2 linked regions of the Thioclava sp. GXIMD2076 genome follow. Each later gene encodes a partner of the first gene's protein in a complex. Links are inferred from orthologs where the notes say so. Each region holds a gene or a part of one and is shown on either strand. Other genes may lie near its edges. The genes, in order: clpS and clpA.

The links.
Region 2: the proteins of clpS (region 1) and clpA are in contact, whole or in part, in a solved structure (PDB 1LZW), measured with the Escherichia coli proteins. The link is inferred for Thioclava sp. GXIMD2076 from one-to-one orthologs.

Annotation. Positions count from the first base shown.
Region 1 is NZ_CP149932.1:436,827-440,085, forward strand. What follows is about bases 16-2,955. They hold clpS (ATP-dependent Clp protease adapter ClpS), read right to left. Parts: upstream 1,678-2,955; coding sequence 1,354-1,677; downstream 16-1,353. Other genes in these bases: WDB91_RS02200 (SDR family oxidoreductase), read right to left, coding at 16-257; WDB91_RS02205 (class I SAM-dependent methyltransferase), read right to left, coding at 298-1,329; WDB91_RS02215 (HAD family hydrolase), read left to right, coding at 1,843-2,541; WDB91_RS02220 (D-alanyl-D-alanine carboxypeptidase family protein), read left to right, coding at 2,908-2,955. Outside these bases: more of WDB91_RS02200, read right to left, coding at 1-15; more of WDB91_RS02220, read left to right, coding at 2,956-3,259. UniProt on the Escherichia coli protein: Involved in the modulation of the specificity of the ClpAP-mediated ATP-dependent protein degradation.
Region 2 is NZ_CP149932.1:95,861-99,193, reverse strand. Bases 240-3,253 are described here. They hold clpA (ATP-dependent Clp protease ATP-binding subunit ClpA), read right to left. Parts: upstream 2,907-3,253; coding sequence 573-2,906; downstream 240-572. UniProt on the Escherichia coli protein: ATP-dependent specificity component of the ClpAP protease. It directs the protease to specific substrates. It has unfoldase activity. The primary function of the ClpA-ClpP complex appears to be the degradation of unfolded or abnormal proteins.

The sequences.
Region 1 (3,259 bases):
TCGATCCGGTCAAACGCATCGATCGTGGCCGACAGAAGGTTGGCGACATTCAGCTTCTGGCACAGATCGCCTGCAAAGATCCGCACCGGACCTTCCGAGGTATCGGTGTCGGCAAATTCATCCTTCAGACGGCTCTCGTCGATATCGGCGAACATCACATTGGCACCGCGGTCCACGAAATGGCGCGCGATGGCGAGCCCGATCCCGTGGGCGGCGCCCGTCACGATGGCAGTCTTGCCGGAAATGGAAAGCGACATGCAGTCTCCTGCGGAGTGGTTGAAGCAAAGACGCGGCCGGTTAGCGGCCGCGTTTCGTCTGTGTAGGGGCAGCCTTGGCGACCTGCGACTTGCTCAGCGGCTTTTCGGCGAAGAACAGTTTGAACTGGGTATTGCCACCGATTTCCTCGACATGGTGGAACACCTGCCTGAGCGTGTCCTCATAGGGAAGATGGCGGTTGGCGACCATCCATAGCTTGCCTGAAAGCGACAGGATAGAGGCTGCTTTACGGATAAAGGCCTGACCGAGGTTCGGATCGCCCGCATGGCCCACATGGAAGGGCGGGTTCATGACGATCCCCGAATAGCGGGCGGCGGGCTCGAAGCCCGTGACATCTTCCCAATGGAAGCTTGCACGCTGATCGGTGATATTCTGCTTGGCGCAGTCAAGGGCTGCAAAATCTGCCTCGACCAGATCGAGCGTCTCGACCCCCTCGCGAGCGAGAATCTGCGCCGAGAGCCAGCCCCAGCCCGCCCCCAGATCGGCCATACGCGCCGGAAGGCGTCCGGGCAGCGCCTGCGCCAGCAGTGCCGAGCCTGCATCGACCTTATCGGCCGAAAACACGCCCGGTGTGGTAACGAATCCCTCTGTCGGGGTCTGGGCCTGCACGACCCACTCGTCCAGCACATCGCGCCGCGCGGCAAAGCGGAACACCTTGCCATGCGCCTTGGCGATGGCGCTTGAGGGCGAAACCAGTGGTTTGAGGGATTTCAGAACCGAATCCACCCCGTCATTCTTGGCACCGTCCACGAGGATCATACCGCCCTCCGCGACCAGGGCGCAGAGACGGGCCAGCGCGTTGCGGGCCTCCTGCTTGGCGCGCGGCAGAAAGAGGACTGCCGCCGCATATCCCGTGCTTTGAGGCGCGGGGCTGACGGTATAGCCACGGGCCGAAAGCCCCGCATGATCAGGGGCAAACCCCTGCACCAGCTCCAGCCTGTCCTTGGGCAGATCGGAAAGATCGGTATCGGCCAGAGCACCGAGCACGAGGATCGTGCCCGTCTCCGGCAGGGGCGCCTGTTCGAGCGCCAGCGAAAGTCGCGGATGTGTCATTGGGTTCGTCGCGGAAGGCCGCGCTCATTCCTTTTCCATCGTGCATTGCAGAGGGTGCTGGTGGCGGCGGGCGAAATCCATCACCTGCGCAACCTTGGTCTCGGCAATCTCGAAAGAGAACACCCCCACCACAGCCAGCCCCTTCTTGTGCACGGTCAACATGATCTCGAAGGCCTGCGCATGATTGAGCCCGAAGAAACGTTCGAGGATATGCACCACGAATTCCATCGGCGTATAGTCATCATTGAGCAGCATCACCTTATATAACGGAGGCTTACGGGTCTTGGGCCGCGTTTTCGTGGCCAGACCGGCATCGCCGTCATTGCCATTCTCGTCGTCGGCCATCATGCTGAACGGCTTGAAGTCGCCTGTCATCATCGCTTTTCCCGGGTTCCGAATATCTCAGGTCTTGTGGCGAATATAGGAAGACGGGAGCAGAAGAAAACCCTTTCTGCCCCGGCTCGCAATTCGAAATGTAATCTCTTACCCGACAATAGGAAGGAAACAGGGCCAATGACAATGCTGGGTTTCGATGCCGATGACACGCTATGGCATAACGAGCGGTTCTTCACGCTTACTCAGGCGCGATTTGCTGAATTGATGGGCGATTTTGCCGGACGGGATCATCTGGAGGACCGCCTTCTGGCCGCTGAGCGCCGAAATATCGGACGCTATGGCTTTGGGGTAAAAGGATTTACGCTCTCGATGATCGAAACCGCGATCGAGGTTTCGAAGGCACGGGTCAGCGCCACGGTGATCGCCGAGCTGTTGGAGGCGGGCCGCGAAATGCTAGCGCATCCGATCGAGCTGCTGCCGCATGTGGAAACCACGATCACCACCCTCGCCGCATCGTATAAACTCGTGCTGATCACAAAAGGCGATCTGCTCGATCAGGAACGCAAGCTGGCACAATCCGGGCTTGGACCGTGTTTTCAGGCGGTCGAGGTGGTGTCGGAGAAAACGCCCGAGATCTATACCCGCATTTTTGACCGTCACGGTATGGGGGTCCGACAGGGCATCATGGTGGGCAACTCCATGAAATCGGACATCCTCCCGATGCTCGAGGCCGGTGGGCGCGCCATCCACATTCCCGATCGGGGGGTCACATGGGCGCTCGATCATGCCGAGGCCCCCGCCTCCCATCCGCGCCTGTTAACACTCGAATCGATGGAAAATCTTGCCGAGGCTCTGCACAAATTCGCGCTCGAGTGAATCCCTTCGAGTAAAAAACACTCACTGCCCCGTGAACGAGGCTTGACTGCCGCAAGGGAATATAAGGTTAAGGATCAGTTAACAACACAACTTGAGGTATCGCAACCCATTGCAACCACCACATGATGTGGTGATGCAGGAAAAACGCAGTTAATGTGATTTGAACTTCCTAATTTTCACATTCAATCCTCCGTGCTATCTTTCCAATCATAAGCCCCGGTCAAAAAACAACGGGGCATCGAGGCAGATATAAGGATAAGAACCGTGACCACGCTTTCGCGCTGGATCCGAGCAGGGGTATGCGCGTTCTTCACATTGGTGCTTTTGCCGCTGGCCGTTCAAGCCGCGCCCTTTGCTGCCTATGTGATGGACATGCGCTCTGGTGAGGTCCTCTACGAGAAAAACGCCGACACGCGACTCTACCCCGCGTCGCTTACGAAAATGATGACGCTCTACATCACCTTTCAGGCCATTGAAGCCGGTGAGGTGAGCCTCGACAGCGAAATCACGGTGTCGAAGAATGCTGCCTCGCAACCGCCCTCGCGTCTGGGGCTGCGCGCCGGACAGAAGATCAAACTGCGCTATCTGATCCGCGCCGCCGCCGTGAAATCCGCAAACGATGCGGCTGCCGCGATCGGCGATGCGCTGGGTGGCAACGAGGAGAACTGGGCCGCGCGGATGACCGCCACTGCCAAGACCCTCGGCATGAAAAACTCGA
Region 2 (3,333 bases), 340 kb from region 1 along the record:
CCCGAGATATTCAACACGGACTAAAGCCGTCCGTTCACAAGCCCACGCTTCACGAAGATCCTCGCAGACGCAACTATGAAGATATCGGCGGACGGGCGAGGCAGATGGATGGATAACGTGATGATCGCGCGGCTTTTGCGGTCGCTGAACTACGAATGCGTCTATCTGAACGCGTTTGAGACCGGCACAGGAAAGTGGATGATATCCTAGAACACCAAGAGGCCATCAAGGTCTCGATTTGAAGGCTGCAGCATGACCTATAGGCAACCTCAGCGCCGCCGAAAAACGGTCCGGGAAATGGGGCGGCCCTTCCTTAAACCCGCAGATCAGGGAGGCAGATCGCCGATAGTTCCATGGGCGTAGAGCCTATGGATCGTTGAAACTGACTTTGGTCTGGCAGTCATCGGCTGTTTGCGGATGGGGCAATCAAGGCAGCTGGAGGACGGATCTCGAATTGGAATAGGGAAGGGCTTACGTACCGGTCGGTTCGTTCGCACCCATCAGGGTAGCCCTCAAAACGGTTTCGGCCCCGCAGCGCGGGGCCGAAACGAAAAGATACGCGAGGGCGCGGCTCACTCGGCCGTTAGAAGCGGCGGCTTGGAACCGGAGATGCGCGGCTTGCCGGGCTCTTCGGCTTCAATGACAATCTCGTCGTCCTTCACCGAGACCTTCGCAAGACCACCTTTGGTCAGCTTGCCGAAGAGCAGCTCTTCCGCCAGCGGTTTCTTGATGTGCTCTTGGATCACGCGACCCAGCGGGCGGGCGCCCATACGCTCGTCATAGCCTTTCTCGGCCAGCCAGTTGGCGGCTTCCGGCGTCAACTCGATATGGACGTTGCGGTCGATCAGCTGGGCCTCGAGTTGCAGCACGAACTTGTCGACCACCTGAATGATCGTCTCGCGCGGCAGAGGCGCGAAGCTGACCACGGCATCCAGACGGTTGCGGAATTCCGGCGTGAAGGTCCGCTCGATGGCGGCGGTATCTTCGCCCTCGCGCCGATCCCGACCGAAGCCGATGGCGGCTTTCGCCATATCCGATGCACCTGCGTTCGAGGTCATGATCAGGATAACATTGCGGAAATCGACCTGACGACCGTTATGATCGGTCAGCTTCCCGTTATCCATCACCTGCAGCAGGATGTTATAGACATCAGGGTGCGCTTTCTCGATCTCGTCCAGCAGCAAGACGCAATGCGGATGCTGGTCGACGCCATCGGTCAGAAGGCCACCCTGATCGAAGCCGACATAGCCCGGAGGTGCGCCGATCAGACGCGAGACTGCGTGTTTCTCCATATATTCCGACATGTCGAAACGCAGCATCTCGACGCCGAGCGAGCTGGCAAGCTGTTTGGCAACCTCGGTCTTACCTACACCGGTCGGACCGGCAAAGAGGTAGTTACCGATCGGCTTCTCGGGCTCGCGCAATCCGGCCCGCGCCAGCTTGATCGAAGCCGAAAGAACCTCGATTGCCTTGTCCTGACCGAAGACCACACGTTTGAGCGTTTTCTCCAGATCGCGCAGCACTTCGGCATCGTCTTTCGACACGCTTTTCGGGGGAATGCGCGCAATCTTGGCCACGACGCTTTCGATCTCTTTGGGAGAGATCGTCTTGCGGCGCTTGCTATCGGGCAGCAGGTGTTGCGCAGCCCCGGCCTCGTCGATCACGTCAATCGCCTTGTCGGGCAGTTTGCGGTCATGGATGTAACGGGCCGACAGTTCCACTGCAGTCTTGATGGCCTCGTTGGTGAAGCGGATGTCGTGGTGCTCCTCGAAATAGGGTTTTAGCCCCATGAGAATCTTGACGGCATCGGCGGTCGAGGGCTCGTTTACATCGATTTTCTGGAACCGGCGCGACAGGGCGCGGTCCTTCTCGAAGTGCTGGCGGAACTCCTTATAGGTGGTGGAGCCCATGCAGCGCAGCTTGCCGCCGGCCAGCGCCGGTTTCAGCAGGTTGGAGGCATCCATTGCACCGCCGGAAGTCGCACCCGCGCCAATGACCGTATGGATCTCGTCGATGAAGAGGATCGCATCGGGATGTTCTTCGAGTTCCTTCACGACCGCCTTCAAACGCTCTTCGAAATCACCGCGGTAGCGGGTGCCCGCCAGAAGGGCGCCCATATCGAGCGAGTAGATCGTCGAGCCCTTCAGGATATCGGGTGTCTCGCCGCGCGTAATTTTCAGCGCAAGACCTTCCGCGATCGCGGTTTTGCCCACGCCGGGATCACCCACGAGGAGCGGGTTGTTCTTGCGACGGCGGCAGAGCACTTGCACGCAGCGTTCGACCTCCTCATGACGACCGATCAGCGGATCGATGTCACCCTTCTTGGATTTCTTGTTCAGATCGACGCAGTATTTCGCCAGAGCCGACTCCTTACCTTCACGCTCGGACTGATGCGCGGTGGTATCGGCTTTGGGGGTTTCTTCCTCCTCGGCACCTGTCACCGAACGGTTCTCGCCGAATTCAGGATCTTTGGCCACGCCGTGTGCGATGAAATTCACCGCGTCATAACGGGTCATCTCCTGCTCCTGCAGGAAGAAGGCCGCATTCGACTCGCGCTCGGCGAAGATCGCGACAAGCACATTGGCGCCGGTCACCTCGGAGCGGCCGGAGGATTGGACATGGATGGCCGCGCGCTGGATCACGCGCTGGAAAGCAGCAGTGGGCACCGCTTCGGAGCCTTCGACCTCTGTGATCAGGGTCGACAGGTCATCATCGATGAAGTCGGTTAGGGTTTGACGAAGTTCGTCCAGATCGACCGAGCAGGCTCGCATGACACGGTTCGCGTCAGGTTCGTCGATCAGCGCCAGCAGCAGGTGCTCAAGCGTCGCCAGTTCGTGCCGGCGCGCGTTGGCCAGTGCCAGCGCACCATGGATTGCTTGTTCTAAAGTAGTCGAGAACGAAGGCATGTGGTGCTCCTTTCCTATGTTGGCGAGCGCGTCAGAACGACTCTCTCACCAACCTGGCCTCATACTATTAAACTTCGGTGGAAATTCGCGCTCTTCAAGACCCTTGATGCAAATTCCGGATAAGTTTCAGGCTCTGCTGGAAAAGTGAACAGAAGGTAACCAAAACGGCCTTTACCGAAGCTGGGCTGCCAAAATGGGGTATCGTGTCCATGAAATCAACAGGCTGTAAAAGATTTGACGTAAAATTTCGACAATTTTTGATTAAAAAATAGGCGGTGCGGGAGAGGGCTGATTCACCGCGTTCAGCGCTGGCCTCGGACGATGTCCGACGATGGGGCAGGGCACCTTGCCAATAATAAGCATGATTGCGACAATTCGCCCGCATTTTTCATGACAAGAGGGTTGAAACATATGACCTCGGGGCACT